Regions from separate parts of the Nonomuraea sp. NPDC049486 genome, predicted to be linked through region 2. Evidence: predicted binding sites of a transcription regulator. Region 2 holds the regulator's gene; the other holds the start of a gene.
The links. The regulator HrcA, encoded in region 2, represses chaperone genes, less so after heat shock. The targets are predictions, from matches to a motif close to TTGGCACTCTCNNNNNGAGAGTGCCAA.
Positions count from the first base shown of each region.

Region 1: the regulator HrcA is predicted to act here: its motif matches at 8,925-8,951, upstream of groL (chaperonin GroEL).

Region 1 covers NZ_JBFAPV010000011.1:278,303-293,640, forward strand. Annotated here, with positions in the region: gene AB0K05_RS30390 (AMP-binding protein) at 1-1,131, shown strand, start outside; gene AB0K05_RS30395 (hypothetical protein) at 1,198-1,545, shown strand; gene AB0K05_RS30400 (DNA repair helicase XPB) at 1,611-3,263, shown strand; gene AB0K05_RS30405 (hypothetical protein) at 3,471-3,800, opposite strand; gene AB0K05_RS30410 (AAA family ATPase) at 3,922-5,931, shown strand; gene AB0K05_RS30415 (YbhB/YbcL family Raf kinase inhibitor-like protein) at 6,068-6,532, shown strand; gene AB0K05_RS30420 (GNAT family N-acetyltransferase) at 6,592-7,011, shown strand; gene groL (chaperonin GroEL) at 7,188-8,816, opposite strand; gene AB0K05_RS30430 (cold-shock protein) at 9,123-9,326, opposite strand; gene AB0K05_RS30435 (MoaD/ThiS family protein) at 9,578-9,853, opposite strand; gene thrC (threonine synthase) at 9,879-11,111, opposite strand; SAM riboswitch class I at 11,125-11,266, opposite strand; gene AB0K05_RS30445 (RNA polymerase sigma factor) at 11,356-11,910, opposite strand; gene AB0K05_RS30450 (trehalose-6-phosphate synthase) at 11,942-13,366, shown strand; gene AB0K05_RS30455 (hypothetical protein) at 13,368-13,979, opposite strand; gene otsB (trehalose-phosphatase) at 14,017-14,784, opposite strand; gene AB0K05_RS30465 (DUF3263 domain-containing protein) at 14,825-15,175, opposite strand; gene AB0K05_RS30470 (SAM-dependent chlorinase/fluorinase) at 15,295-15,338, shown strand, end outside.
Region 2 covers NZ_JBFAPV010000003.1:275,917-291,254, forward strand. Annotated here, with positions in the region: gene lepA (translation elongation factor 4) at 1-652, shown strand, start outside; gene AB0K05_RS10120 (DUF6297 family protein) at 707-2,434, opposite strand; gene ccmA (heme ABC exporter ATP-binding protein CcmA) at 2,462-3,088, opposite strand; gene AB0K05_RS10130 (acyl-CoA thioesterase) at 3,016-3,819, opposite strand; gene AB0K05_RS10135 (hypothetical protein) at 3,886-4,593, opposite strand; gene AB0K05_RS10140 (hypothetical protein) at 4,568-5,287, shown strand; gene AB0K05_RS10145 (MOSC domain-containing protein) at 5,363-5,995, shown strand; gene AB0K05_RS10150 (glycoside hydrolase family 18 protein) at 6,056-7,306, opposite strand; gene hemW (radical SAM family heme chaperone HemW) at 7,406-8,626, shown strand; gene AB0K05_RS10160 (DUF4870 domain-containing protein) at 8,619-9,260, opposite strand; gene AB0K05_RS10165 (DUF3097 domain-containing protein) at 9,257-10,066, opposite strand; gene AB0K05_RS10170 (hypothetical protein) at 10,084-10,644, opposite strand; gene hrcA (heat-inducible transcriptional repressor HrcA) at 11,091-12,110, shown strand; gene dnaJ (molecular chaperone DnaJ) at 12,122-13,264, shown strand; gene AB0K05_RS10185 (nitrate- and nitrite sensing domain-containing protein) at 13,289-15,338, opposite strand, start outside.

The sequences.
Region 1 (15,338 bases), on a different contig from region 2:
GCCGGGGTGGACGTGCCGGTGTACGTGGACACCGCCGAGCTGGAGCGGGCCGCCGAGCACGGCCCGGTGGCGCGTGACCCCGGCGACCTGGCCGCGCTGATGTACACCGGGGGCACCACCGGCAGGGCCAAGGGCGTCATGCTCAGCCACGCGGGCCTGTGGCAGGTCGCGAAGGCCTCCTACGAGCTGTCCCACCAGGAGGGGATCAACCGGGCGATCGTCCCGGTGCCGCTCTCGCACGCGTACGGCCTGATCGTCACCGTGGCCGGGATGCACGCCGTCGAGCCGCCCCAGGCCGTGCTGATGCGCTGGTTCGACCCCGGGGCGTTCCTCCGGCTCGCCGCCGAGCAGCGCGTCCAGTACGGCACCGTCGTGCCGGCCATGCTGCAGATGCTGCTGGCCGAGCCGCTGGAGTCGCACCCGCTGCCCGACCTGGCCTTCCTCACCTGCGGCGCGGCCCCGCTGGGCAAGGAGGTGCTGACGGAGTTCGAACGGCGGATGCCCGGCGTGACGATCCTGGAGGGTTACGGGCTGACCGAGACCAGCGCGGTGACCACGTTCAACCCGCCGGGGCGGCGCAAGGCCGGCAGCGTGGGCCTGCCGCTGCCCGGCTACACGATCACGATCCGCGACTCGTCCGGCGAGCCGGTGGAGCAGGGCGACGTGGGCGAGATCTGCGTGTCCGGCGAGTCGCTGATGCTGGGCTACTGGGGCGAGCACGAGCCCGACCCCGAGGGCACCGCGCTGGTCGACGGCGAGCTGCGCACCGGCGACGTCGGCTGCGTCGACGACGACGGCTACCTGTACGTGGTCGACAGGAAGAAGGACCTGATCATCAGGGGCGGGTTCAACGTGTTCCCCCGCGACGTGGAGGACGTGCTGAACCAGCACCCCGGCGTGGTCATGTCGGGCGTGGTCGGCCGCCCCGACGACCGGCTGGGCGAGGAGGTCGTCGCGTTCGTGCAGCTCGCGGCCGGCGCCGAGGTCGCCGCCGAGGAGCTGATCGCCTGGGCCAGGGAGCGCGTGGGCCGCGTCAGGTATCCCCGCGAGGTCACGTTCGTCGACTCGATCCCGGTCACCAGCGTGCTGAAACTCGACCGCAAGGCGCTGCGGGCGCGGTTCGCCGGTTAGCAGGATCGGCGACCGAGTCAGGATCTTGCCCGATCCGTGATATTTCTTGACCCGTCAGGAGGTGGCATGAGCGAGGACGATTACCCGTACCAGCGCTACGGCGCCCCCTACGGGGAGCAGCCGCCCCCGTCCTACGGTTACGGCGGCTACCCGCCGCCCCCGCAGCACGCCCGCGGCGAGCCCAACGTCAGCGGCATCGTCGCGCTCGCGCTCAACCTCTTCAGCGTCGTCTCCTGCTGCAACGTCTTCGGCGTCGTCGGCGCCGTCCTGGCCGGCCTGTCCCTGCGTTCAGGCACGGCGCCCGAGAAGGCCCGCACGCTCACCGTCGCGAGCTGGGTGGTGCTGGTGGCCGGCTTCCTGATGATGGCCGTCCTGTTCTTCTACCTGGGCGTCAACGGCCACTTCGACGACTGATTTCCCCGTCCGGGGGACTGTTTGGGCCGTCGCGCGTGTTGGATAGGCGTCAACCGTTTGAAGGGATGGCTGTGAACGACGGCCCGCTCATCGTCCAATCAGACAAGACGCTGCTGCTCGAGGTCGACCACGAGAGGGCCGACGAGTGCCGCAAGGCCATCGCCCCGTTCGCCGAGCTCGAGCGCGCGCCCGAACACGTGCACACCTACCGGGTCACGCCACTGGCGCTGTGGAACGCCCGCGCCGCCGGCCACGACGCCGAGCAGGTCGTCGACGCCCTGATCGGCTACAGCCGCTACCCGGTGCCGCACGCCCTGCTCGTCGACGTCGCCGAGACCATGGCCCGCTACGGCCGGCTCAGGCTGGAGAAGCACCCGGTCCACGGGCTGACGCTGACCTCCACCGACCGGGCCGTGCTCGAAGAGGTGCTGCGCGCCAGGAAGATCCAGCCGATGCTGGGCGAGCGCGTCGGCGACGACACCGTGGCCGTCCACCCGAGCGACCGCGGCAACATCAAGCAGGCGCTGCTCAAGCTGGGCTGGCCGGCCGAGGACCTGGCCGGTTACGTCGACGGCGAGCACCACCGGGTCGAGCTGGTCCAGGAGAGCTGGACGCTCCGGCCCTACCAGCAGGAGGCGGCCGACTCCTTCTGGCACGGCGGCTCCGGCGTGATCGTGCTGCCCTGCGGCGCCGGCAAGACCATCGTCGGCGCGGCCGCGATGGCGCACGCCCAGGCGACGACGCTGATCCTGGTCACCAACACGGTCAGCGCCCACCAGTGGAAGCAGGAGCTGCTCAAGCGCACCTCGCTGACCGAGGACGAGATCGGCGAATACTCCGGCAGCAAGAAGGAGATCCGTCCGGTCACCATCGCCACCTACCAGGTGATGACCACCAGGCGGAAGGGCGTCTACAGCCACCTGGAGCTGTTCGACGCGCGCGACTGGGGCCTCATCGTCTACGACGAGGTCCACCTGCTGCCCGCGCCGATCTTCCGGATGACGGCCGACCTCCAGGCCCGCAGGCGCGTCGGCCTGACCGCGACGCTGGTGCGCGAGGACGGCCGCGAGGGCGACGTGTTCTCGCTGATCGGCCCCAAGCGCTACGACGCGCCCTGGAAGGAGATGGAGAACCAGGGCTGGATCGCCCCGGCCGACTGCGTTGAAGTGCGGGTGACGCTCACCGACGAGGAGCGGCTGGCGTACGCGATGGCCGAGTCGGAGGAGCGCTACCGCTTCTGCGCCACCACGCCGTCCAAGACCCAGGTCACCGAGGCGCTCGTACGCCGTCACCTGGGCGACCAGGTGCTGGTCATCGGCCAGTACATCGACCAGCTCGACGAGCTGGGCGAACACCTGAACGCGCCGGTGATCAAGGGGGAGACCAGGATCAAGGAGCGCGAGCGGCTCTACCAGGCCTTCCGCGACAAGGAGATCCAGGTCCTGGTGGTGTCCAAGGTGGCCAACTTCTCCATCGACCTGCCCGAGGCGAGCGTGGCGATCCAGGTGTCCGGCACGTTCGGGTCCCGGCAGGAGGAGGCGCAGCGGCTCGGCAGGGTGCTGCGGCCCAAGGCCGACGGCGGCGGGGCGCGCTTCTACACCGTGGTCAGCCGCGACACGGTCGACCAGGAGTTCGCCGCGCACCGGCAGCGGTTCCTGGCCGAACAGGGTTACGCCTACTCGATCATCGACGCCGACGACGTGCTGGGCGGGGTGTGAGCCCGGCCGCTCATCGAGCGGCCAGGCATCCCGGTCTCACGTCCAAGAGACTCCGCGGGTCGTCGACAATCGAACCACCCCCCTCACTGCGTCCTCACACCACCGCAACCGAATCCGGCTGCGACATACCCGATGATCCGGCAATGCCACCTGGTATGCCCGGATTTTGCGGCATTTCGTTATATGTCCGCCGTTTGCGAGGAGTGTTCACTTCGCCAGCAGCCCGCCGAGGAACAGCAGCCCTTCCGCGGCGATCCACGAGGCCACGCTCAGCCCCATGAACCGGGTGAACGTCCGCTCGTCCTGCCGCGCCGCCGGCAGCGCCCAGGCCGCCACCGTCAGGCAGGCGGCCACCGCGGCGAACAGCCCGGAGACCGAGGAGAACACGGCGAGCCGCTGGACGCAGGACGGCGACGACCCGCCACAGAACGCCTCCAGACCCCAGCCCGCGAAGACCGACAGCCCCCAGAGGGTGGCCAGCAGGAAGCACGCGATCGTGGGAAGGATCGGGGAGAAGCCGAGTCGCACACGCGCCACGCCGGACTTCTTACCCCTCCCCGGCGACGGCTAAATGCTTTGAAGCCACCCCGACAGCCGCATTAAACTGGCGGATTCGCTGCCTTGTTACCCACCTCCGAGCGCCGGGAGGCACTTTCGCATGCCCACAGACCAACTGGCCCCCGACATACCCCCGGACCTGCCCACGGACGTCCTCGCCGCCGAGCAGGCCCATCTGGCCGAGTCCAGGGCCGCGCTGGCGGCCATGCGCGCGCACGCGCAGTCGCTGTCGGCCGACGCGGCCGGCGACTGGGTGTCGCAGCAGATCCTGCAGTCGCTGCTCGACCAGCGCGTGGCCGCCCTGGCCGACCACCCCGACACCCCGCTGTTCTTCGGCCGGCTCGACCGCTCGGCCGCCGACGACCTGCCCACCACGATCCACGTCGGCCGCCGCCACGTGCACGACGGCGACAGCCGTCCCCTGGTCATCGACTGGCGCGCCCCCGTGTCGCGCGCCTTCTACCAGGCCAGCCCCGCCGACCCGATGGACGTCACGCTGCGGCGCCGGTTCGGCTACCACGGCGGCGCGCTCACCGCGTACGAGGACGAACGGCTCGACCAGGGCACCGAGATCGGCCCGTCACGCATCCTGACCGAGGAGATCGAGCGCCCCCGCACCGGCCCGATGCGCGACATCGTGGCCACCATCCAGCCCGACCAGGACGAGATCGTCCGCGCCGCGCTCACCCGTACGGTCTGCGTGCAGGGCGCGCCGGGCACCGGGAAGACGGCGGTCGGCCTCCACCGGGCCGCCTACCTGCTGTTCACCCACCGCGAGCGGCTCGCCAGGGCGGGCGTGATGATCGTCGGGCCGAACCGCGCCTTCCTCTCCTACATCTCCTCGGTGCTGCCCGCGCTGGGCGAGGTCAAGGTCGACCAGACCACGGTCGCCGGCCTGCTGGGCGACCACGCGGCCCCCGAGGACCCCGCGGTGGGCGCGGTCAAGGGCGACGCCCGGATGGCGGCCGTGCTGAAGCGGGCCCTGTGGCTCCACATCGTCAAGCCGGAAGAGGGCCTGGTCTACTCCAAGGGCGCCTACCGCTTCCGGGTGGCCGACCACGAGGTGCGCGAGATCGTCGCCTCGCTGCGCGGCACCACCCGCTACGGTCCCGGCCGCGCCGCCCTCGCCCAGCGGCTCGCGCACCTCGTGCTCGTACGGATGGAGCAGCGCGGCGAGTCACCCGACGACCGGGTGCAGGACGCGGTGGCCCGGTCCAGGCCGGTCAAGCAGCTGGTGGACGCGGTGTGGCCGAAGCTGGTGCCCGAGCAGGTGCTCTATCGGCTGCTGGCGGACGAGGAGTTCCTCGCCAGGGCCGCCAGGTCCGACCTGTCGCCCGAGGAGCGGCAGCTGCTGCTCTGGCGGAAACCGTACCGGGGATGGAAGTCCGCCAAGTGGAGCGCCGCCGACGCGGCTCTCCTCGACGAGCTGCGCGACCTGATCGAGCGCACGCCCTCGCTCGGCCACCTCGTCGTGGACGAGACGCAGGACCTGTCGGAGATGCAACTGCGGGCGCTCGGCCGCCGCTGCCGCAACGGCTCCGCCACCGTGCTCGGCGACCTGGCCCAGGGCACCACCCCCTGGTCCACCACGTCGTGGCGGTCGGTCCTGACGCATCTCGGGCAGGACGGCGAGGTCACCGAGCTGACGCTGGGCTTCCGCGTGCCGCGCGAGGTCCTCGACTACGCCGCCCGCCTGCTGCCGTCGATCGCCCCCGGGCTCGCCCCGCCCCGGTCCCTGCGTCCCGGCGCCGGGTCCCTCTCGATCCGGCCGGCCGGCGACCTCCACGAGGCGGTCCGCGACGCGCTGGCCCGCGAGGGCTCGATCGGCGTCATCGTCCCCGACGCCGCCGTCTCCGCCGTCTCCGAGTCGCTGTCGGGCGTCGCGCACGCCGTCCTCGACCCCGACTCCACCCAGGAGCACCGCCTCCTGGTGGTGCCGGCGACGCTCGCCAAGGGCCTGGAGTACGACCACGTCATCGTGATGGAGCCGGCCGACATCGTCGACGCCGAGCCCCGCGGCCTGGCCCGCCTCTACGTGGTGCTCACCCGTGCCGTCACCTCGCTCACGGTCCTCCACCGCAAGCCCTTGCCACCCCAGCTCGCCCCGTGACAGGGACGGTGGCGGGGTAGGGGATCACTTCTAGGATGACGTCAAGGAGCTCTCACCCAAGGAGGATGCCGTGCCAGCACCGCTGCCACACGAATACCTGCCGTCGGTCCCCTCGCTCACGGTCCACAGCGACGACATGACGGACGGGGAGAGGCTGAGCGACCTCCACGTCTTCAACGACTGGGGCATGACGGGCCAGAACCTCTCCCCCAGCCTCCGCTGGTCAGGCGCCCCGGCGGAGACGCGCAGCTACGCGGTGACCTGTTTCGACCCGGACGCGCCCACGGGCAGCGGTTTCTGGCACTGGGTGCTGTTCGACATCCCGGCGTCGGTCACCGAGCTGCCCACGGGCGCCGGCACCGCGCCCGAGTTCAAGGGTCTCCCGCAGGGCGCCAAGCACGCCCGCAGCGACTACGGCTCCAAGGACTACGGCGGCGCCGCGCCGCCTCCCGGCGACCCGCACCGCTACGTGTTCACCGTGCACGCGCTCGGCGTCGACACCCTCGGCCTCGACACCGACACCAGCCCGGCCGTGGTGGGCTTCAACATCACCGCCAACACCCTGGCGCGCGGCCACATCGTCCCGCACTTCGGGATCTGACCACGCGAGCGCACCGCCTCCTCCGGGGGGCGGTGCCGCGCCTTGGTAGCTTCGCCCCCATGAGCGATCTAACGATCCGTCCGGGGGGCCTGGCGGACGTCGGAGCTGTCCTGGAGTTCTGGCTGCACGCCGCCGAGGGCACCGACCGTCACGACTCGGCCGGCAAGGTGCGGGCGCTGGTCGAGCGCGACCCGGATGCGCTGCTTCTGGCCGAGCTGGACGGCGCGCTGGCCGGCACGCTGATCGCGGGCTGGGACGGGTGGCGTGCCCATCTCTATCGCCTGGCCGTCCATCCGGCTCACCGTCGCAAGGGCGTCGCCACCGCCCTGCTGGCCGCCGCCGAGGCGCGTTTCGCCGCCTTCGGCGCGTTCCGGGCCGACGCGATGGTCCTTCATGACAACACGCTCGCCCACCACGCCTGGACCGCCGCGGGTTATGCGCCCCAACCGCAGTGGTCGCGATGGGTCAAGCCCCTTTAGGGCTACGGAAGTGAGGCGTTTTCGCCGGCTCAGGTATATCAGAACGTTATCAGCGATATACGGATAGTGGCGGCGCACAAAAAACCGCCTATAAGGGCGGTCGGAAAAGCGAAGCGGCCCGAACCGGAAACACCGGTGCGGGCCGCTCGCGAGAACCTCGGGTCGAGAACCCTCGATCAGAAGTCCATGTCACCGCCGCCGGGCATGCCGGCGGGAGCGGCCGGGGTCTTCTCCGGCTTCTCGGCGATGACAGCCTCGGTGGTCAGGAACAGCGCCGCGATCGAGGCGGCGTTCTGCAGCGCCGAACGCGTCACCTTGGCCGGGTCGATGATGCCCGCCTCGAACATGTTGACGTAGTCGCCGGTGGCCGCGTTGAGGCCCTCACCCGGGGTGAGGTTGCGGACGCGCTCGACCACGACGCCGCCCTCAAGGCCGGCGTTGACCGCGATCTGCTTGAGCGGCTCCTCCAGCGCCTTGCGCACGATGGCCGCACCCGTGGCCTCGTCGCCCGGCAGCTCCAGCTTGTCGAACGCCTTGGCGCCGGCCTGCAGCAGCGCCACGCCACCGCCGGGGACGATGCCCTCCTCGACGGCCGCCTTGGCGTTGCGCACGGCGTCCTCGATGCGGTGCTTGCGCTCCTTCAGCTCGACCTCGGTGGCGGCGCCGGCCTTGATGACAGCCACGCCGCCGGCCAGCTTGGCCAGGCGCTCCTGGAGCTTCTCCCGGTCGTAGTCGGAGTCGGTGCGGTCGATCTCGGCGCGGATCTCGTTGACCCGGCCGGCGATCGCGTCGGCGTCACCGGCGCCGTCGACGATCGTGGTCTCGTCCTTGGTCACCACGACCTTGCGGGCGCGGCCCAGCAGGTCGAGGGTGGCGTTCTCCAGCTTGAGACCGACCTCCTCGGCGATGACCTGGCCGCCGGCGAGGATGGCGATGTCGGCGAGCATGGCCTTGCGGCGGTCGCCGAAGCCCGGGGCCTTGACGGCGACCGAGCGGAAGAGGCCGCGGATCTTGTTGACCACCAGGGTGGCCAGGGCCTCACCCTCGATGTCCTCGGCGATGATGAGGAGCGGCTTGCCGGACTGCACGACCTTGTCGAGCAGCGGCAGCAGGTCCTTGTTGGCCGAGATCTTCGAGTTGACGATCAGGATGTACGGGTCCTCGAGCACGGCCTCCATGCGGTCGGAGTCCGTGACGAAGTACATCGACGTCATGCCCTTGTCGAAGCGCATGCCCTCGGTGAGCTCCAGCTCCAGACCGAAGGTGTTGCTCTCCTCGACGGTGATGACGCCTTCCTTGCCGACCTTGTCCATCGCCTCGGCGATGAGCGAGCCGATCTCGGGGTCGGCGGCGGAGATGGAGGCGGTGGAGGCGATCTGCTCCTTGGTCTCCACGTCCTTGGCCAGCTTGGAGAGCTCCTCGCTGACGCGCTCCACGGCCGCCTCGATGCCCTTCTTCAGGGCCATCGGGTTGGCGCCGGCAGCGACGTTGCGCAGGCCCTCACGTACGAGCGCCTGGGCGAGCACGGTGGCGGTGGTGGTGCCGTCGCCCGCGACGTCGTCGGTCTTCTTGGCGACTTCCTTGACCAGCTCGGCGCCGATCTTCTCCCACGGGTCCTCGAGCTCGATCTCCTTGGCGATCGAGACACCGTCGTTGGTGATCGTGGGGGCGCCCCACTTCTTCTCCAGCACGACGTTGCGGCCCTTCGGGCCCAGCGTGACCTTCACCGCGTCGGCGAGCTGGTTCATCCCGCGCTCGAGACCGCGCCGGGCGTCCTCGTCAAACGCGATCATCTTGGCTGCCATTAGGCGAGACCTCCCAGATGCAGGGTGTCCTGGTGAGATCGAGCCGACGCCCGCGACGGCATGTGGGCCCACATCTCCGTTCGGCAGGCCCCATCGTCTCGATCCCCGTTGGCACTCATCAACATAGAGTGCCAACGACTGTTTAGCACTCTACCCTGTCGAGTGCAAGCTGACTCCGCACCTGGCCAGGTCAACAGATCGCCGTCGAAGGTGTCCGTACGGCGGGCCCCGGGCGGCCCGCCGTACCCCAATGTGAGGTGGCAGTCACACGCACTGCGCTGGCGTGCGAGCTGCCGGTCGCACCAGCTAGGCGACAGCGCGGACGGATTCCGCCTGCGGCCCCTTCTGGCCCTGCGTGATCTCGAACTCGACCCGTTGTCCCTGTTCGAGAGAGCGATACCCGTCCATCATGATTGCCGAGTAATGGACGAATACATCCTTACCACCGTCTACCGCGATGAAGCCGTAGCCCTTGTCCGCGTTGAACCACTTGACGGTGCCCTGCGCCACTTCCGACTCCTCTTACTGGGCTCAGGGATCTCGCCCATTCGTCTGCGAGACCCACAATCGCCATGACTTATGGGGATATCGTCTGACGATCGCACTCGACCATACCTGTGGCATGGCGGTCGGCAACAGAGTCAATCCGCAAAAGCCTTATTTCACCCCTAGCTGAGTAGTTCAAGGTTGAATTTCCCACAAAAGGGAGAAGGCGCCCACATGGGGCGCCTTCCAGACGATCGCTCCGCCGAGCGGGGGGCTCAGCCGCCCGCGACGGCCGGGATGATGGAGATCTGCGTGCCCTCAGGGGCCGGAGTGTCCAGACCTTGGGCGAATCGGACGTCCTCTTCCCCCACGTAGACGTTAACAAAACGCCGAATCTTGCCCGATTCATCCAGAATGCGGGCGCCGATCCCCGGGTAGTCGGAATCGAGCTTGGCCAGGACGTCACGGAGAGTCGCGCCCTCCCCACTCACTTCCGCGTTGCCCCCGGTGTACGTGCGCAGGATGGTAGGAATCCGCACAGAAACGCTCATGTTATGGTCTCGCCTTTCCTGATTGTCAGACAGTCGCGCGGAACGCGTCGAGGGAGGGCCGGATCACGGCCGTGGGCTGCGCGTCGGCCGCGACGGCGTCGAGCGTCTTGAGCCCGTCGCCGGTGTTGAGCACCACGGTCTCGGCCTCCGGGTCGAGCTGCCCGGTCTCGACGAGCTTCTTCAGCACACCCACCGTGACGCCGCCCGCCGTCTCGGCGAAGATGCCCTCGGTGGAGGCCAGCAGCTTGATGGCGGCCACGATCTCGGCGTCCGTCACGTCCTCGACGGCGCCGCCCGTGCGCCGGGCGATGTCGAGCACGTAAGGGCCGTCGGCGGGGTTGCCGATGGCCAGCGACTTGGCGATGGTGTCGGGCTTGACCGGCTGGACCACGTCGTGGCCGGCCTTGTAGGCGGCCGACACCGGCGAGCAGCCGAGCGCCTGCGCCCCGAAGACCTTGTAGGGCGTGTCGTCGACCAGCCCGAGCCGGATCAGCTCCTTGAAGCCCTTGTCGATCTTGGTGAGCTGGGAGCCGGACGCGATCGGGATGACGATCTGCTCAGGCAGCCGCCAGCCGAGCTGCTCGGCGATCTCGTACGCGAGCGTCTTGGAGCCCTCGGCGTAGTAGGGCCGCAGGTTGACGTTGACGAACCCCCACTTGTCGCCCATCGGGTCCCCGATCAGCTCCGAGCAGAACCGGTTGACCTCGTCGTAGGTGCCCTCGATGCCGATGAGCCTGCCGCCGAAGACGCGGGCCATGGCGATCTTGGCCTGCTCCAGCCCGGCGGGGATGAACACGCACGCGTCCAGGCCCGCCCTGGCGGCGGCGGCCGTCACGGCCCCGGCCAGGTTTCCGGTCGAGGAGCAGGAGAGCGTGTGGAAGCCGAAGTTGCGGGCCGCCTCGACGGCGATGGCCACCACCCGGTCCTTGAAGGAGTGGGTGGGGTTGCCCGAGTCGTCCTTCACGTACAGGGACTTGAGACCGAGCGCCCGGCCCAGGTTGCCCGCCTTGACGAGCGGCGTCCAGCCGGGGTTCATGTTGGGCTTGCTCGCGACGTCGGCGGGCACCGGCAGCAGGGAACGGTAGCGCCAGATGCTGGCCGGGCCCGACTCGATGTCGGACCTCTTGACGTCGCCGAAGTCGTAGGCCGCCTCCAGCGGCCCGAAACACTCGACGCAGGCGAAGTTGGGGCCGAGCGGATAGCGGGCGCCGCACTCGCGGCAGGAGAGAGCAGTGGCGGGACCGAAGTCGAGCGACATGAAGCGAGGCCTTCCCTCATCTTCGTCCGCGGCCACCCTGACCGCGGACCGGAATTGGCACCCTGTCCCGGTCGGCCTCGCCAGGTCGCGAGTCACAAGCCGGGAGGGTTGCCGGGGCTTCGCAGGGCCGGTCCCTCCACCCCTCTGGATGAGCAATGTTCAGTTGTGTGGTGCTGCTGACTCGGACTCTACCCAATCAACCACGTGACATGGACAGTCGTCTCACTCTCCGAGATGAACGATCTCACCGGTAGTCGTCGCCCAGCACACCCTGCACGTACTTGCGCGCCTGGTGGATGCGCGACTTGGCGGTGCCGAGCGGGATCTTGAGCTGCTCGGCCACCTCGCTGTAGTCGAGCTGCACGATGTCGCGCAGCACCAGCGCCTGCGCCAGGTCGGGCTTGTCGGCCTCCAGCGCCTCCATCGCGTCGAGCAGGTCGAGCCGCGAGCCCGCGATCACGCTGACCCGCCGCACGTCGGGCTTCTGCGTCAGCAGCTCGTCGGAGCTCTGCTCCGCCGACCTGCGCTTCAGCGAGCGGTACGTGGTGCGCGCGCAGTTGGCGGTCACGATGTGGAGCCAGGTGCTGAACCTGGCCCGCCCCTCGAACCTGGCGATGTTGCGCGCCACCGCGAGCAGGGTGTCCTGGGCCGCCTCCTCGGCGTCATGGTGATACGGCAGGATACGAGCGCAGTGCCGCAGCACGTCGGGCTCGATCCGTCGCAGGAGCTCGCCGAGTGAGCGATGATCGCCTCTGGCTGCGGCATGGGCGAGTTCCTCGGTGTGCTCATCTAGCGCCATAGCTGGGATCCTATGGTCGGAGGGAGCGTAAATGAACAGCGTCCTGCTCGCCTCGAACAGAGGCCCTGTGTCGTTCACCGTGTCCGACGACGGCGTCCTCACCATGAGACGCGGCGGCGGCGGTCTCGTCTCCGGGCTGTCCGGCGTGGCCAGGGACGAGGGCGTGCTGTGGGTGTGCGCGGCTCTGTCCGACGGCGACCGCAGCGCCGTCCGCCAGGCCCCCGGCGGCCGGCTCGACCACGCCGGCTACGAGACGGGCCCGCTGCGCATGCTCGACATCGCGCCCGCCACCTTCCACCGCGCCTACAACTCCGTGGCCAACTCCACGCTGTGGTTCGTCAACCACCTGCTCTACGACATCCCGAACGCGCCGCACTTCGGCACCCGGTTCCGGCGCGACTGGGAGTCCTACCGCGACTACAACGGCGCGTTCGCGCTCGCGCTGGCGGAGGGGGCCGCTCACGGCGCCCGGGTGATGGTGCAGGACTACCACCTGACGCTGACCCCGGCGATGCTCCGCGCCGAGCGGCCCGACCTGCGCATCGCGCACTTCAGCCACACGCCGTGGGCCCCGCCCGAATACTTCTCGCTGCTGCCCGACGAGGTGGCGCGCGAGGTGCTGGAGGGCGTCCTGGGCGCCGACCACGCCGGGTTCCTCACCCGTCGCTGGGCGGGCGCGTTCATGGACTGCTGCGAGACCGTGCTGGGCGCCGAGGTCGACCAGCGGGCCGCGACGATCACGTACGAGGGCCGCACCACCCGCGTCGGCGTGCACGCGCTGGGCGTCGACGGCAAGGCGCTGTGGACCCGCGCCGCCGAGCCCGACGTCGAGTCGCACATGGCGGCCATCAGGGAGGAGGTCGGCGACCGCAAGCTGATCGTGCGCATCGACCGCACCGAGCTGTCGAAGAACATCGTGCGCGGACTGCTCGCCTACAAGGAGTTCCTCGACGCCCACCCCGAGTGGCACGGCCGCGTCGTCCACCTGGCCTTCGCCTACCCGAGCCGCCACGATCTGCCCGAATACCGCGAATACACCGCGGCGGTGCAGCGCTGCGCGCAGGAGATCGAGGACGAGTACGCGACCGAGGACTGGAACCCCCTGATCCTCAACGTCAACGACGACTACCCGCGCTCCCTGGCCGCCTACCGGCTGGCCGACGTGCTGCTGGTCAACCCGATCCGCGACGGCATGAACCTGGTGGCCAAGGAAGGCCCGATCCTGTCGCCGCGCTGCGCGCTGGTGCTGTCGCGGGAGGCCGGCGCGTGCGCGGAGCTGGGCGCGCACGCGCTGGTGGTCAACCCGTACGACATCAGCGGCACCGCCGCCGCGCTGCACGCGGCGCTGGTGATGCCGGAGGCGGAGCGCGCCCGGCGCAGGGAGCGGCTGGAGGCGGCCGCCACCGCGCTGCCCCCGCAGAAGTGGCTGGCCGCCCAGCTCGACGCGCTCGCCTAGATCACTTCCAGTCGGCGTACTTCAGGGTGTCGGCGAGGTTCCCGGTGCTCCACTCGTCGACCACGAGGATCTGCGACTTCGGCAGATACCACTCGCGGGTGGTGAACGTGACGCTGGTCTTCTTCCCGTTGCCGGTGCGGCAGCGGGTGGTGAACTCGTGGTAGTGGGCCTTGTGCCCGGGGCCGACCTGGCGCAGGCCCTTCTTGTGCGCGCCGACCCGCTCGCCGCGCAGGAGCATGCCGTTCTTCGGGCACTTCTGCACGTCGGAGGCGGGGTAGTAGCCGCCCCTGCCGGCGTCGTACGGGCCGAAGCCCTCGGCGCCCGTCCTGATCGCCTTCGGGCCGAAGATCCAGAAGCTCTTGCAGCCGGGAGCGAAGAAGCCACCCCTGGGGTTGGCGCAGGGTCCGGTGACCACCTTGATCCGGTCGGCGCCGACCCGGTGGACCACCCACTTGAGCGGGATGTAGAGGGTCAGGCCCTTGCGCAGCTTCAGTTCCTGGGCGGGGCCGGCGGTGGCCGAGGCGGCTGTCGTGGAGGCGGCGGCCGCGGAGGCGGGGGCCACGAGGACCGCCGCCGCGGCCACGGCCACGGCGGCGAGGTGCTTCTTGCTCATGCCCGGACCATAGGGGTGCCCACTTGCAAACTGGTCACTATCGGCTGAAAGCGGACGTCAACTCGCGGAGCAGCGCCACCACGCCCTCGGGGCCGTCGACGACGATGTCGGCCCGCTCGGCCAGCGCCGTGACCTCGGTGGAGCCGCTGCACACGGTCACGCCGGGCAGGCCCGACGAGCGGACCGCGTCGAAGGCGGCCAGGTCGCCGAGGTCGTCGCCCACGAAGAGCACCGACCTGGCGGAGCGCTCGGTCAGGAACGCGCCGAGCGCGTGCCCCTTGTCCATGCCGGACGGCCGCACCTCCAGCACCATCCGGCCGGGCTCGACGACCAGGCCGTGCTCGGCCGCCAGCGCGGCCAGCGGCTCGCGCAGCCGGGCCAGCGTGCCCTCGGGGTCCGCGCAGCGGCGGGTGTGCACGGCCACCGCGCGGCCCTTGTCCTCGATCGCCGCGTCGGTCACGCCCAGCGAGCCGAGCAGCAGCGGCAGTTTCGCCTTGGCCCGCGGCACCCCGGCCGGCGGCGGGGGCGCGGAGGTCCGCCCGTCCTCCCACCGCTCGAAGCCGTAGTGGCCGAGGATGACCAGGCCCGGCACGTCCTTGAGCGCGGGCCCCAGCTCCAGCACCTTGGCCGGCGGCCGTCCGGTCACGATGGCCACCGCGCCCACGTGCCGGCCCAGCTCGGCCAGCACCGGAGGCGCGCCGGGGTGGACGACGGCGGTGTCGGGGTCGGGCACGATCGGCGAGAGGGTGCCGTCGAAGTCGAGCCCGATCACGGCGCCGGCCGGATCCTTCAGTATCGCTTCCATTCCAGGGATGTCGCTCACGCCGCCTGCCGTACCCAGCCGGTCAGGGGCGCATGCCGAGCCGGCGGGCGGAGCGCTCGCGCCGGCGGGCGGCGCGCAGCCTGCGCAGTCGCTTGACCAGCATGGGGTCGTGCGCCAGCGCCTCGGGACGGTCGATCAACTCGCCGAGCAGCTGGTAGTAGCGGGTGGCGGAGAACCCGAAGGTCTCCTTGACGGCCTGCTCCTTCGCGCCCGCGTAACGCCACCAGTGGCGCTCGAAGGCGAGGAGCTCGAGTTCGCGGTCGGTGAGGGGCCGGTGGACGGGTTCCTGGGCGTGGTCCTGGTCTGCCCTGTCCTCTGCCCTCTGGTCGGCCCTCTGGTCGGCACTGTCACCGTTTGACGGTGCAGTGTCCATGGTGTCCTCCTCAGGAACGGGCGGCGCGACGATGGCTTCGCGCGCAGGCGGCCCGTCGCCATCGTAATGTGCCGAGTGCGGCTGTTCACGGCGGATTGAGAGACGTACAGTCACTAAGTGTGACCTCTGTCATCACACTTCTCACGGATTACGGGCTCGAAGA
Region 2 (15,338 bases):
GGAGTTCCCCACCGGCGGCAAGATCGCGCAGGTCTTCGAGCCGGTGACCAAGTCGACGATCCTGGCCCCGTCCGAGTTCATCGGCGCGATCATGGAGATCTGCCAGGGGCGGCGCGGCAACCTCCTCGGCATGGACTACCTCTCGGAAGACCGCGTCGAGATCCGCTACACACTGCCGCTCGGCGAGATCATCTTCGACTTCTTCGACCAGCTCAAGTCGCGCACCCGCGGCTACGCCTCGCTCGACTACGAGCCGGCCGGGGAGCAGGAGGCCGACCTGGTCAAGGTCGACATCCTGCTGCAGGGGGAGCCGGTCGACGCCTTCAGCGCCATCGTGCACCGCGAGAAGGCCTACACGTACGGCACCGAGATGGCCAAGAAGCTGCGCGAGCTGATCCCCAGGCAGCAGTTCGAGGTGCCGATCCAGGCCGCGATCGGGGCCCGGGTCATCGCCCGCGAGAACATCCGCGCCATCCGCAAGGACGTCCTGGCCAAGTGCTACGGCGGCGACATCTCCCGTAAGCGCAAGCTGCTGGAGAAGCAGAAGGAAGGCAAGAAGCGGATGAAGATGGTCGGCCGGGTCGAGGTGCCGCAGGAGGCGTTCGTGGCCGCGCTGTCGACCGACTCCGGCTCCGACAAGCCCAAGAAGTAAGGGCTCTACCGCTTCTGTCGGTACGCGTACGCGCGGCAGACAGCGGGTCGGCGCTTATCGAGCCTTCTGTCGGTACGCGTACGCGGCGAGCGCGCCTAGGCCGGTGACGGCTTGGGCGGCCAGGTGGCCAGACGGGTCCGCGGGCTGTGTGACCAGTGCGGCGAGCGTCGGGAGGCTGCCCAGCAGGGCCAGGTCCGGGCCGGTGGCCGCCCAGAACACCGGGCCCGTCGGGATGGCGCCCGCCGGGGTGTCGATCAGCGGCAGCGAGTGGTCCACGGGCGGCCTGCGGGCCATCCGGAGCGCGCCCGCCGCCAGGGCGGGCGCGGCCAGTGGTCCGAACGCCCACCAGGGGCCCGCGACGGCCCCGGCCGCCGCCAGCCAGCCGAGCGCGGCGGCCATCCAGGCGGCGGCGAGCAGCGCCGGCAGCAGCGCGCGGGCCAGCAGGGCCGCGCGCGTGCCGACGGCGGCCAGCCGGGCGAGCGCCGGATTGTCGGCGTCCCGCCGCGCCCCGGCCACCGCGCTCGCCGCCACGGCCAGCGCCCCGCCGATGAGCAACGCGGCTGGCGCCAGCCCGCCCACCAGCGCACCGACTCCCTCCATTGGCACGCCACCACCGGCGGTTGGCCCGCTTGCGATGCCCGTGAGGTTTTCCGCGGTTGGCCCGCCTCCGATCCCCGTGAGGTTTTCCGCGGTTGGCCCGCCTGCGATCCCCGCAAGGGTTTCTGCGCTCTGCCCGCCTCCGGCGCTTGCGGGACTTCCTGCGTCCGGCATCCCCGTGAGGCTTTCTGTGGCTGATCCGCGGCCAAGGTTGGTGGGGGCGGCGCCGGTGGCTTGGGTGAGGAGGGCAGGGAGGGTGGTGGTGGCCGCCATCAGGGCCAGGCGGCCGGGGCGGCGCGCCACCCGGCGCCAGTCCTGCCAGGCCAGCGCGAGCGGGGCCGGCAGCGACGGCCAGCGCCGGGAACGCAGCCGCCTGCCCCGCCAGTGGTCGTCCTCGGCCGCCCAGGTGAGCGCGCCGGGATCCAGCTGCGTCGCCGCCGTGGTCAGGTGGCGTGCCCTCGTCGCCGCGCCCATCAACGTGCCCGCCGGTATCCGGTCGAGCGCCGTCCACGCATGACGTACCAGAAGGGCCGCCGCCGCCAGCGCGCCCGCCGCGGCGGCTCCGAGGGCCTGCACCGGCGCGGCGGCGACGGCGGCGAGCGGTTCGCGCGCCGGTCCGATGGCCGCGGCCACCGCCACCGCCAGCACCGCCACCAGCGCGACCGTCGACCAGGTCTGCCACGCCTGCGATCCCTGGCCGAGTACGGCCAGGGCCATCCCGCCGGCGCTCGCCGACATCCCCAGCACCACCGCCGCGAGCAGCCGCCAGACGAGCTGGTCGGGAGCTCCCAGCGCGGTGAGCAACGCCAGCCCGAGCAGCGCCCCGGCCGCGAGCGTGATCACCGCGAGGATCCGGACGGGCCGCCCTAGCAGCCCTCGGCGGCCGACGCCCGACAGCAGCAGCCACGAGGCGTCGGCGGCCGGCAGCACCACCGGGCCCGCCGCCCGTCCCAGGGCCAGGAATCCGGTCAGCGCCAGCATCACCAGCGCCACCCCCGGCCCCATCCGGCCCGCGTCCACCTGCCCGGCGAGACCCGTCACGGCCGTGGTCACCGGGTTGCCGAAGACGGCCACGGCGATGGCCAGCATGAAGACGGAGACGTACCGGTCGAGCAGGCTGACCGGCCGGCGCTGCCGTGACCGGACGAACGCGCGTGCGAGGCGGGCGTCGGTGGCGTCGTTCATGGTTCCTTCTCGGTGATCGGACGGCGGTCAGGACGTGAGCTGGTTGCCCGGGAAGACCTGGCGGGCGCCGGTGGCGAGGGCGGCGTCGTGGGTGGCCGCCACGACGGTGCCGCCGGCGGCGGCGTAGTCGGCGAGAAGGGCGCCGAGCCGCTCGCGGAAGGCGGCGTCGAGGCCGCGCTCGGGCTCGTCGAGCAGGAGGAGCTCGCTGGGCCTGATCAGGGCGGCGGCCAGGGCGAGGCGCTGGCGCTGGCCGGTGGACAGGTTGAGCGGAGGCGCGTCGGCCCGCGCGGACAGCCCGAACAGCTCCAGCGCCGCCTCGACCTCCAGCCGGGGTTCGCCGTGGACGGCCCGCATCAGCTCCAGGTGCTCGCGCGTGGTCAACCCCGGGTACCACGCCGGTTCGTCGGCCGCCCACGCCACCCGGCGCCAGAAGGCGGGCCCGTCGACCGGGGGCGCGCCGAACACCTCGACCGATCCGGCGGACACCGGCACCAGCCCGGCCAGGCAGCGCAGCAGGGTCGACTTCCCCGACCCGTTGGGGCCGACGACGGCCACCACCTCGCCGCGCGCGACCGCCAGGCTCAGGTCTCGCAGCACGGGAACGCCTTCGAGCTCGACCGTGACGCCGCGAACCTTGATGATCTTGTCGTCCACATCCCGAGCCTAGCCATCGTCGCGCGGATCCGGGGCCTCCGGTCAGAGACCCAGCAGCTCGGGTGAGGCCGCCGGCGGGCCTTCGGATCGTCGACCAGCCGTCGCGCGCGCAGGTCGAGCAGCCGCCGGGCGCGCAGGTCGAGCAGCCCGCCGACGCCCGTCAGCTCGGCGGCCAGCTCTCCGGCGGGGCGCGGGAACTCCTGCCGCACCCGGAAGGTCCTGCCCTCACTCCACTCGAACGCGCACGTCACGTCCACTTCGTCGCCCGCGCGGAGGTAGCGGATGGTGTTCTCCAGCGTGACGGGGCCGACGCCGCTCCGCAGGTCGTCCGCCCCGATCCCGGCCGCGCGCAGCAGCTCCCAGCGGGCATGGTCGCCGTACTGCGTTGTCGAGGTGGCCCTGCGCGTCGATCTCGTAGCCGCGTACGGAGAAGCTCGTCGCCGTTCCTCCAGCCAGCGGTGCGACTTGCCGGTGAGGTAGCGCAGGCCGTCGTCGCCGATCTCGACCCAGTCGCCGCGTGTCCAGCCCTCGGTGATCTGGAGGGCGAACCCGTGGCGCTGGGAAGCTCCGAGGACTCCTTCTGGGTGAGCCCGCGGCAACCCCCACTCCTGGATCACCTGGGCCGTCCGCTCGTCCTCGCTCGCCGGTTCGTGCTCGCCGAGCGCCGCCCCGACCTCTTCCAGGCCGCGTGCGACCAGGCGCAGCCCGGACTGCAGCCGCTGTGTGTCCATGCTCTCCATCGATTGGTAGCGATTGCCTGGCGAATCGGGCGACGCTTTCGAAGTCGACGGGTTCTCTCACTCGTGGGGGAGCAGGTAGCGCCACGAGAGCGCGAGATGCCCGCCGGTCGGCAGGCGGTAGATGTGCCATGATCCGTCGCCCGGTATCAGCCGGGTGATGGCGGTCGCCTTGTGGCCCTTGTAGTCCTTCCGGGCCGAGGTCGTATCGGGTGGCAGGGGTACACCCTGCGGCAGGGGTTCCGCGGTCGTCCCGGGGGAGGCGAGCCGCTCGGCGGACAGGCGTACGCGATCGGTGGAGTAGGTCCGGCCCCGCGCGGTGACGCGGCCCGCGAGATGGGAGAGACGGTCGCGGGCGGTGACGAGCGCGGCGTCGTAGCGGGTCGCGGCGTGCTCCAGGTACGGCACGTGCACCTCCCGCATCCCGCCGCCGCCGTCCACGCCGAGGATCGTCGTGGGCGCGTCATGGAACGCCGGCGAGCCGGGCCGGGGCGAGGCGGTGGCGGGTTGCCCGGCCAGATCCTGATCCAGGGCCTTGACCAGGGCTTCCACCTCGGCGGGCGGCAGGTGGAGCTCGTGGGCCGCGCCGGCGATGGCCCGGCCGTCGGCGTAGACCACCAGCGTCGGAGGGCGGACGGCGCCGAGGCCGGGTGCGGCCAGCCCGCCCACCCGCAGCCACTGGGCGACAGGACGGCCGGGAGCGGCCGGTTCAGCGGCGGGTCGGTCGGCCGAGGCCGTGGCCGTGGCCGTGGTGGCCTGGCTGGTCACAGTGGCCAGGCTGGTCGCGGTGGTCGGTGTGGCCGGGTTGGTCGAGGTGGCGTCGCTGGTCGAGGTGGTCGGTGTGGCCGGGCTGGTCGAGGTGGTCGGTGTGGCCGGGCTGGTTGAGGTGGTCGGTGTGGCCGGGCTGGTTGAGGTGGTCGGTGTGGCTGGGCTGGTGGCGGTCGTCCGTGTGGCCGCTGGAGGCGCGGTCGTCGGCGTGCTCTCGCCCGCTTGGTCAACCCCCGTGCCGCCGCACGCGGCGAGCACCAGTGCCGAGGCCGCGGCCCAGCTTCTTCTCATGCCCCTGAGACGATCACCTTCGGCGCGCGGTTCAGAAGTGACCCGCTTCTCGGGCATCCGCCGGGAGGCCGGAGTTTTGTCGGTGGGCCCCGTTAGCTTGGGCATCCGAACACCTGTGCGACTGGAGGGTGAGATGATGGCTGCTGAGCGCATGGAGCGTGCCGCTGTGCTGGGGGTCGCCGTGGCTGAGGAGACGCGGCGGTTGCTGCGGGCCCACATGAGGCCGGCGGTGCTGGGCGACGACGGCAAGGTCGTGGTCGACGTGCCCTATCCCGACGCCGCCGTGGTGACGGCGCTGCTCGACGTGGCGGCCGAGTGCTTCGGGGAGCGGGGCGCGTCCGTGGAGGAGGCGCGCCAGGCCGCCCTGGAGACCTTGTTAGACCTCGCCGACGACCGGGCCTGACGTGGCGGAGATGGTCACCTGTCTGGCCTGGTACTTCATCGCTCAAGGCAAGGAGGCTCCGATACCGTCCCCCGTATGCGTGTTATATCGGTAAATATCGGGCAAGCTGTCGACGCTGACTGGGCCGGGAAGCTGAAGCGCACGGCCATCGACAAGCGGCCGGTGACCCACCGCGTGGCGGTCCTGGCCAACGGCCTGGCCGGTGACGAGCGTGCCGACAAACCCAGCCACGGATCCCCCGGCCAGGCCGTCTACGCCTACGCCAGGGAAGACTACGACTGGTGGGAGCGGGAGCTGGGCCGCGAGCTGCGTGACGGCAGGTTCGGCGAGAACCTCACGACCTCGGGGCTGGACGTCAACGGCGCGCTGATCGGGGAGCGCTGGCGGATCGGCAGCACGCTCCTGGAGGTGGCCGCCCCCCGCGTGCCGTGCGTGGTCTTCCGCAACTGGCTGGACGAGCCCCGCTGGGTCAAGCGCTTCACCGAGGCCGCCCGGCCCGGCGCGTACCTCAGGGTGCTGGAGCTGGGCGAGCTGGGCGTGGGCGACGAGGTGGAGGTGGTCCACCGGCCGGCGGCGAGCGTGACCGTGGCCGAGTCCTTCCTGGCCTACCACGGCGACGAGGAGCTCCTGCGCCGCATCCTGGAGGTCCCCGGATACGACGAGCGATGGGACCGGGTGGCCGAGCGCGTCCTGGGCGTGCCCTCGTAGCTTCGGGGGACTCCCCGCGTGGGCGCGAGCGCGCCCACGCGAGGGATCAACGCGGGGAGGTCACCTCAGGACCTTGTGCAGCGCCGTGGTGAGCGAGGCGCGGGAGTCGTCCTGGTCGATGGACCACAGCATGGCGCCGCCCAGCCCCTTGAGCCGGATGTACGCGGCCTTCTGCAGCATCACCGCCGGGTCGTCGTACGACCAGAACTCGTTGCCGTCGTACATCCAGAGCGTGCCCGTGAGCAGGTCGCGGTGGCGCTTGCCCGGCTTGGTCACGAGGTCCTTGTAGTCCTCGACGCCGGCGGCCCACTTGCCGGGGGCGGGGCCGGTGGCCGCCTTGTAGAGGCCCTTCCCGCCGCCGGTGACGCCGGTCCAGCCCTGCCCGTACGCGGGGACGCCGATCACGAGCTTGCGGGCCGGGGCGCCGCGCCGCAGGTAGTCGCGGACGGTCTGGTCGACGCTGTAGCGGACCTCGTTCGGGTCGCGCCCGTCGGTGAACAGGTTGCCCTGGTGGCCCGTCCGGAGCTCCCAGTTGCCGCGCAGGTCGTAGCCCTGGACGGTGGCGAAGTCGAGCAGGTCGAACACCCGCCGCACCTCGAAGCCGGCGTCGATCTTCGCGGCGGCGGCGGGGAGGAAGGCGCTCAGCTCGGCGTCCCGGGAGTACGCGTCGAGCTGGGCGCGCAGTTCCTCCAGGAACAGGGTGAAGTTCCGCCTGTCCTCCGGCCTGATCACGTTGCCCTCGGCGCCGGACGAGCCCGGCCACTCCCAGTCGAGGTCGATGCCGTCGAACACGCCCGCGCCCGCGCCGGGCTCCAGACCGGGCAGGTTGCCGCGCAGCCACAGGTCGATGCAGGAGGCGGCCAGCCTGGCGCGCGACTCAGGAGTGAGCACGGCGTCGGAGAAGTGCTTCGAGCCGGTCCAGCCGCCCAGCGAGATGAGCGCCTTCAGCCGGGGGTGCTTGGCCTTGAGCTTGCGGAGCTGGTTGAGGTTGCCGTTCAGGGCCTGGCCGGGCGCGTCGGCGACGCCGTCCACGCTCTGCTCGGCCGGCACCGGCCGCTGCCAGTCGGCCCACGGGTCGGGGGAGTAGCAGTCACCGGCGGCGTCGACGAAGCCGAAGGCGTAGTTGACGTGGGTGAGCTTGGCTGCGGCGCCGCTGGTGTCGACGTCCTTGACGTGGTAGTCGCGCCCGTAGACGCCCCACTGGACGAAGTACGCGACCCGCTTGAAACGGTCGCCCCCGGCCTCGGCGGGCAGCGCGGTCACGGTCAGGGACAGTAAGACGGAGAGGGCGATGAGGATGCTCTTCTTCACGGGGTGCGCCTCCTGACTTATAGGAAACTTTCCTATAAGTTGTCCCGGATCGTAGATCTCCTGGATCGGGCAGTCAATGGGACCGGGCAGACTGGAGACGTGCCTTCCACGCTGCCTGACGGAGATCCCGCGCCCGCCTCCGGCGAGCTGCCCGAGAGCGCGCTGCGCGGCCTCGGCGAGCGGCCGTTCGGCTTCTACGTGCACGTCCCGTTCTGCGTGACGCGCTGCGGCTACTGCGACTTCAACACCTACACCGCCGCCGAGCTAGGCCCCGGCGCCTCACACGGCGACTACGCCGACACCGCGATAGCGGAGGTACGGCTCGCGCGGCGGGTGCTCGGCGAGGCCCGGCTGCCGGTCGAGACGGTGTTCTTCGGCGGCGGCACCCCGACCCTGCTACCCGCCCGCGACCTGGGCAGGATCCTCGCGGCCATCGACGCCGAGTTCGGCCTGGCGCCCGGCGCCGAGGTGACGACCGAGGCCAACCCCGAGTCCGTCGACCCGCGCTACCTCGAAGAGCTGCGCGAGCGCGGCTTCACCCGGGTCAGCTTCGGCATGCAGAGCGCCCGCGAGCACGTCCTGCGGGTGCTCGACCGGCAACACACCCCAGGCAGGGCCGGCCAGGCCGTGCTGGAGGCCAGGAAGGCCGGGTTCGAGCACGTCAACCTCGACCTGATCTACAGCACTCCCGGCGAGACCGACGACGACTGGCGCGCCTCCCTGGCCGCCGCCGTCGAGGCCGGGCCCGACCACGTCTCGGCCTACTCGCTCATCGTCGAGGACGGCACCCGTCTCGCCGCCCGGATCCGGCGCGGCGAGCTGCCGATGCCCGACGACGACGTGGCCGCCGACCGCTACCTCATCGCCGACCAGATGTTGGCCGAGGCAGGGCTCCGCTGGTACGAGGTGTCCAACTGGGCCACCGGCGACGCCGCCCGCTGCCGCCACAACCTGCTCTACTGGACCGGCGGCGACTGGTGGGCCGTCGGCCCCGGCGCCCACAGCCACGTCGGCGGCACCCGGTGGTGGAACGTCAAGCATCCGGCCCCGTACGCCCAGCGCCTGGCCGCCGGCCACTCGCCCGCGCACGCCCGCGAGGAACTGACCGCCGAGGATCGCGAGACCGAGCGGCTCATGCTGGAGCTGCGGCTCGACTCCGGCTACCCGCTGGCCGACGTGGCGCCCGGCGCGCGCCCGAAGGTCGCCGCGGCGCTGGCCGGCGGGCTGCTGGAGCCGGAGGCGTTCAAGGCCGGGTGCATGGTGCTCACCCTGCGCGGCCGGCTGCTGGCGGACGCGCTGGTCCGCGACCTGCTCACGTGATGAGGCGGATGTTGATCGGGTAGCGGTAGTTCTGGCCCCGCTGCGCCGCGATGGCGGCCTGGATCTGGAAGATCAGCGCGATGATCCAGACGATCGGCAGCAGCAGGAGGCCGATCAGGATGATCGAGAAGAGGGCGGCGACGATGAAGCCGATGAACATGGTGATCTGGAAGTTCAGCGCCTCCGCCGACTGGTCCCTGACGTACGGGGACTCGTCCTTCTTCATCAGGTAGACGATCAGCGGGCCGACCCAGGAGACCAGCAGGCCCAGCAGGTGGGAGACCATGGCCATGGTGGTGTCGTCGGTGCCCGGGCGCGGGCCGTACCTGCCGGGGACGTGCGGTGGCTGCCGGTGGGGGGCGGCGTAACCGTACGGAGGCTGTTGGTGACCGTACGGCGGCTGTGGCTGCTGCCCGTAGCCGTAACCAGGTTGCTGCCCGTACCCGGGCTGCTGTCCGTAGCCGTGGCCGGGCTGCTGGCCGTACCCGTAGCCGGGCTCGGAACCGGGCTGCTGGCCGTACCTGTACCCGGGCTCGGAGCCGGGTTGCGGGCCGTAGCCCTGCGGGGGGTTGTCGGTGGGGATGCGGCGGGTCGCGTCCTCGTCGGACGGCGGTGGGTGCGGATCCTGGCTCACGATGCCTCCGTAACGAAGTCGATCAGTTCCTCGACCCGGCCGAGCAGTTCCGGCTCCAGGTCGGCGTAGGTCGAGACGGCGCCCAGAATGCGCCGCCACGCGTCGGCCGGCTCCATCCGCCAGCCCAGGGCGGCGATCACGCCCTCCTTCCACGGAACCCCGCGCGGCACCTCGGGCCAGGCCCGGATGCCCAGCGCGGACGGCTTGACCGCCTGCCAGATGTCGACGTACGGGTGGCCCACCACGAGGACGTGCGGCGAGGTCACCTGGGCCGCGATGCGGCTCTCCTTGGAACCCGGCACCAGGTGGTCGACCAGCACTCCCAGCCTGCGCCCCGGCTCGGGGCCGAACTCGCCGACGATCGCGGGCAGGTCGTCGACGCCTTCCAGGTACTCCACGACCACGCCCTCGACCCGCAGGTCGTGACCCCAGATCTTCTCCACCAGCGCCGCGTCGTGCACGCCTTCGACGTAGATGCGGCTCTTCCTTGCGACCCTGGCCCGCAGCCCTTCGACCGCGATCGACCCCGAGGCGCTGCGCCTGTGACCCCGCGGCGCGGCGGCCTGCGGCCGCACCAACGTCACGACCCGCCCTTCCAGCAGGAAAGCGGCGGGCGCCAGCGGGAACAGCCGCCGCTTGCCGAAGCGGTCCTCCAGCGTCACCGCCTCCTTGTCGCAGGCCACCACCGCGCCGCAGAAGCCGCTGTCGGCGTCCTCCACGACCAGGTCCGGTTCGGCGGCCACTTGGGGGATCTTCCCTTTGCCGGGACGCCGCCAGTTTCCCGCTAGAACATCGCCGTCGTACACACGGGGACCGTAGCAAATCACCCGGCCGTCGCGAGGCGCTTGCGATGGCCGCTCCGCCGCATCAGGACGACCACCGTCACGATGATCGCGCCGAGCACGCCCACGCCGGGGATGAGCAGCAGCGCCGCCAGTCCTCCCACGATGCCGCCGGCCGCCGAGAGCGCGTCCCTGCCCACGCCGAACAGCACGTCACCCTGTTCCTGGATGACGCAGGTGAGCTGGTACTCGCCCGCGGCGGGCGCGTTGACCAGCAGGATCTGCTCCCACGTCCGGCTGCCGGCCGTGACCGTCTGCGAGCCCGGCGCGTTGACGAGCCGCGCCTGGCCGGGCCCGCCGGAGATCTCGCAGCGGTAGTTCACCCGGGCGTCGGTGGAGACGTAGACGGACGGTCGGTCGTCGGGGTCGAGCGAGACCGTGACCGTCTCGCCGGCGGCGAACGTCGTGGACGGGGCGATGTCCTCGACGGTGTTCACGATGCCGGTGACGAACAGGACCACGCCCGCCACGACGCACGCGACGGCCACGCCCCACGCGACCGCGATCCACCGCAGCCGCGGGCGGAGCTCCTTCGGGTCCACCTGGCGTCCGTAGGGTGCTCCCGGCGGCCCGTACTGCGGCCCGCCGAACTGCGGCTGCTGCCCGTACCCGTAGCCGGGCTGCTGCTGACCGTACGGACTCCCGCCGTACGGCCCGGGACCCGCTTGGGGCGGGGGCCCGTAGGGGCCGGGGGGTTGAGATCCGTACGGGTTCGGGCCGGAATGTGGGGGTGGCGGCGCGTACGGGGAAGGTTCACCCTGGGGATAAGGCTGACCAAAAGGAGGATCCTGCCCTGAAGGCGGATCAACAGGCCGCTGGGGTGGATTGTCGTTCATGTCGGCAATTGTGATGCTTGTCGTTCACGCGTGCCAGCAGCGGGGACAACGGTGTTATCGCACCCTGTGAGCGAGACCCGTACACTTGGCACTCGGGAACACAGAGTGCTAGGTCTGGCGTTTCCCTGAAAGCGGCGGTAGGAGGTGCGCACGTGCTCGACGATCGGAAGCTCGCGGTGCTACGCGCCATTGTCGAAGACTACGTTTCGACCAACGAACCGGTGGGCTCCAAGGCGCTCGCCGAGCGTCACAATCTGAAGGTGTCGCCGGCGACCGTGAGAAACGACATGGCGGCGCTGGAGGAGCAGGGTTACATCGCCCAGCCCCACACCAGCGCCGGGCGCGTGCCGACGGACAAGGGCTATCGCCTGTTCGTCGACAGGCTCTCCCAGGTCAAGCCCCTGTCGGGGGCCGAGCGCCGGGCCATCGAGACGTTCCTGGCGGGAGCGGTCGACCTCGACGACGTGGTGATGCGCACGGTGCGGCTGCTCGCGCAGCTCACCCGTCAGGTCGCCGTCGTGCAGTACCCGACGCTCAACCGCTCGACCGTGCGCCACGTCGAGCTGGTGCCGCTCCACGACCGCCGCGTCATGCTGGTGCTGATCACCAACATGGGCCGCGTCGAGCAGCGCATGGTCGAGCTGCCCGAGGTGGTGGAGGAGCACCGCATCGCCCACATGCGCGGGGTGCTCAACGACTGCCTCGACGGCTGCGGCCTGAGCAGCGTGCCCGAGCTGGTCTCGGACCTGCCCGAGCGGCTGCCGGTCGACGAGCGGCCGGCGATGGCCACGATCCTGTCCGTCCTGCTGGAGACGCTCGTCGAACGGCACGACGAGAAGATCGTGTTCGCCGGGGCGGCCAACCTCGCCGGCGCCGACCTCAGCGTCGGCCTGCGCGAGGTGCTCGAAGCGCTGGAAGAGCAGGTGGTGCTCATGCGCCTGCTCGGCGAGACTTCCTCAGACACACCTTCCGCCCTCACCGTGCGCATCGGATCGGAGAACGCCTACACCGGACTGCGGGGCACGTCCATCGTCGCGACGGGATACGGTCAAGGCGACAACCAACTGGCCCGGCTCGGCGTTCTGGGCCCCACCAGGATGGACTACCCCGTGACGATGGGCGCCGTGCGCGCGGTGGCACGCTACGTCAGCCAGATTCTGGCTGCATCTTAAGAGGTCGATAAGTGGCAAACAGCGACTATTACGCCGCCCTCGGGGTGCGCCGTGACGCCAGTCAGGACGAGATCAAGAAGGCCTACCGCCGGCTGGCCCGCGAGCTGCACCCCGACGTGAACCCTGACCCCGCCACGCAGGAGCGGTTCAAGGAGATCACGCAGGCCTACGAGGTGCTCTCCGATCCGAACAAGCGCCAGATGTACGACCTTGGCGGCGACCCGTTCGGCGGCGCCGGGGCGGGTGCGCCGGGCGGCGGCTTCGGCGCCGGCTTCCCGTTCAGCGACATCATGGACGCGTTCTTCGGCACCGCCACGGGCGGCGCCCGCGGCCCGCGCTCGCGCGCCCGCCGCGGCCGCAACGCGACGATCCGGGTCGAGCTCGACCTGCGCGAGACCGCGTTCGGCACCACCCGGGAGCTCCAGGTCGACACGGCCGTGCTGTGCGAGGTGTGCCAGGGCGTCGGCGCGGCGCCCGGCACCCACCCCGACACCTGCGACATGTGCAACGGCCGCGGCGAGATCTCCCAGGTCACCCGGTCCTTCCTCGGGCAGGTCATGACCACGCGGCCGTGCCCGCAGTGCGGCGGCTTCGGCAGCATCATCCGCCACCCGTGCCAGGAGTGCTCGGGCGACGGCCGGGTCCGCACCCGCCGCACGATCAAGGTCCGCATCCCCGCGGGCGTCGAGGACGGCACCCACATCCAGCTCGCCGGCGAGGGCGAGATCGGCCCCGGCGGCGGCCCGCCCGGCGACCTCTTCCTGGAGATCGTCGAGCGCTCCCACGAGATCTTCGAGCGGCGCGGCGACGACCTCCACTGCACCGTCCAGATCCCGATGACGGCCGCCGCGCTCGGCACCGTGCTCACCGTCGAGACCCTCGACGGCGCCGAGGAGATCGACGTCCGCCCTGGCACGCAGTCGGGTCAGGTCATCACCATGTACGGCCGCGGCGTGCAGCGCCTCAACGAGACCGGCCGCGGCGACCTGCTCATCCACGTGAACGTGGAGACCCCGTCCCGCCTCGACCCCCCGCAGGAGGAGCTGCTGCGCGAGCTGGCCAAGCTGCGCGGCGAGGAGCGGCCGCCGGGCAAGTTCGCGCCCGGCCAGCAGGGTTTCTTCTCCCGTCTCCGCGACGCCTTCAACGGCCGCTGACGACGGGACGCGGCGGGCGGCCGGTCACCGGGACCCGTTGACCGCCTCCGCGGGCTGCACGGCCAGGAGTTCCTCCGGGAGGGTCACCTGTGCCGTGACGCCGCGGCCGGGCGACGGGTGCAGCGACACCCGCACGCCCAGCCGCTCGGCCAGCCTGCCCACCACGTGGTGGCCCAGACAGCGGGTCGGCGCCACCAGGAAGCTCTGCTCGCCCCGCAGCCGGGCGTTGGCCGCGGCCAGCTCCCCGGCCGTCATGCCCATGCCGTAGTCGGAGATCGTGACGCGGCACTCACCCTCGGCGGCCCGTGACACCACGTCCACCTCCGACTCGGGTGGCGAATAGCCCAGCGCGTTCTCCATCAGCTCGGCCAGCATGTGCGCCACCTCCGCCACCACCGGCCCCCGCACGTGCGCCCGGCCCACCACCCGCAGCGCCACCCGGTGGTGCTCCTCGACCTCGGCCAGCACCGACCGGAGCACCTCGTCCACCGGCACCGGTTCCGACGAGCGCCGCTGCCCCCGCGTGCCGGTCAGGACCAGCAGGCTCTCGGCGTTCCTGCGCAGACGGCTGGTCACGCGGTCCAGCTCGCACAGCCTGGCCAGCACGGCGGGGTCCGACTCGTCGCGCTGCAGCACGCTGATGAACGTCAGCTGCCGGTGCACCAGATCCCGGTGCCGCGTCCCCAGCTCGCCCAGCGACGCCGCCGCGTCCCGCCGGATCGCCGCCCGCCCGGCCGCGATCCGCACCGCCGCCTCATGCATGTCACCCAGCGCCCCTGCCAGCCGCGCGAACTCCCCAGCGGTTTCCCCGCTCCGGATCGCCCCGCCGACCTTGTCCGAGACCTCCCCGCCTGAGGAGGCGCCCTCGAAGCCCGAAGCGGTCCCCTGCGCGGGATCCTCACCGAGGCGGAACGTGCTCTCGTACGGAGGCTCGCCTCCCTGGAGGTGCTTGTCGCGGGATGTGCTTTCGTACGGTGGCGCGACCTCCAGAGGGTGCTTGTCCCGGGTTGTGTTCTCGTGTGTGGGCTCGACCCTGAGGGGGTGCTTGCTGGGAAGCGAGTGGGTTCTGTCGCTGAGTGGGTGTTTGACGCGGAATGAGAGGCCTGGGACTTCGCGCGAGTGGTCCTGGCGCGCGTCCGAGGTCGGGCGGCTCGCCGGCTGGCCTGGAGTCCCGGCTCTGCGGGTTTCTCTCCCGTACGAGGCATTTCCGAGGCTTGGAAGGCGTGCGGACGGCAGAGGGAAAGAGGCGTCGTAGGCGCGCCACAGGTGGGCGGGGCGAGTCCCTGGGGCGTGGAGGTCGGACGGGGGCGTGCCGGGGACGGCGAGGCGGGGCGTCTCCGCTGCCTCCAGGGTGGCGATGTGGCGCGCCAGGGCGGTGGCCTCGCCGGTGAGCCTGCGGAGGGGACGCGTGATCGAACGTGCCATGAGCGCCCCCAGTGCCCCCATGACCAGCAGGAACGCGGCACCCAGACCGGCCAGCCAGGTCAGGTGCCGGGTGTGGCGTTCGCGGGCCGCCGTCGCCAGGACATGTGCTTCGCGTCCGGTCGCGTGCTGCACGGCGCGCAGGGCGTCGGCGTAGGCGCCGCTGGCCGCGAGCCAGGTACGCGTGCGGACGGTCAGAGGCGTGCCGGGGGAGGCGGCGAGGGCCCGGCGTTCCAGCCGTGCCGTCCTGGCCGACGGAGCGCCCCGCTGCGCCCGCTCCAGCGCGGCCACGCCTTGAGGACCGGCGGTTCGGCGGTACCGGTCCAGGGCGTCCGTCATGGAGGCACGGGCCTCCAGGAAGGTGATGTACTCGACCTGGGTGAACGCGCCCGTCGCGAAGGCCGCCGCGGCCACCGCCCGCTGCCGTGCGGCCGCCTCCTTGGCCCGGCTCATGGCCTCCAGCGCCTGCAACGGTCTTAGCAGCGACGGGTCTGTCCGGCCGACCTCCGTGCCGAACGACCCGTCTGCCAACTCCGTGATCACATCGGTGAACGCCTCGAAGACGTCCTGCCGCACCCTCGGCCCCCTGTCGACCGGCACCCTCCGACCAGCGGACGCACCGATCTCGGTACCGACGCCTTCGGTCTCGCCG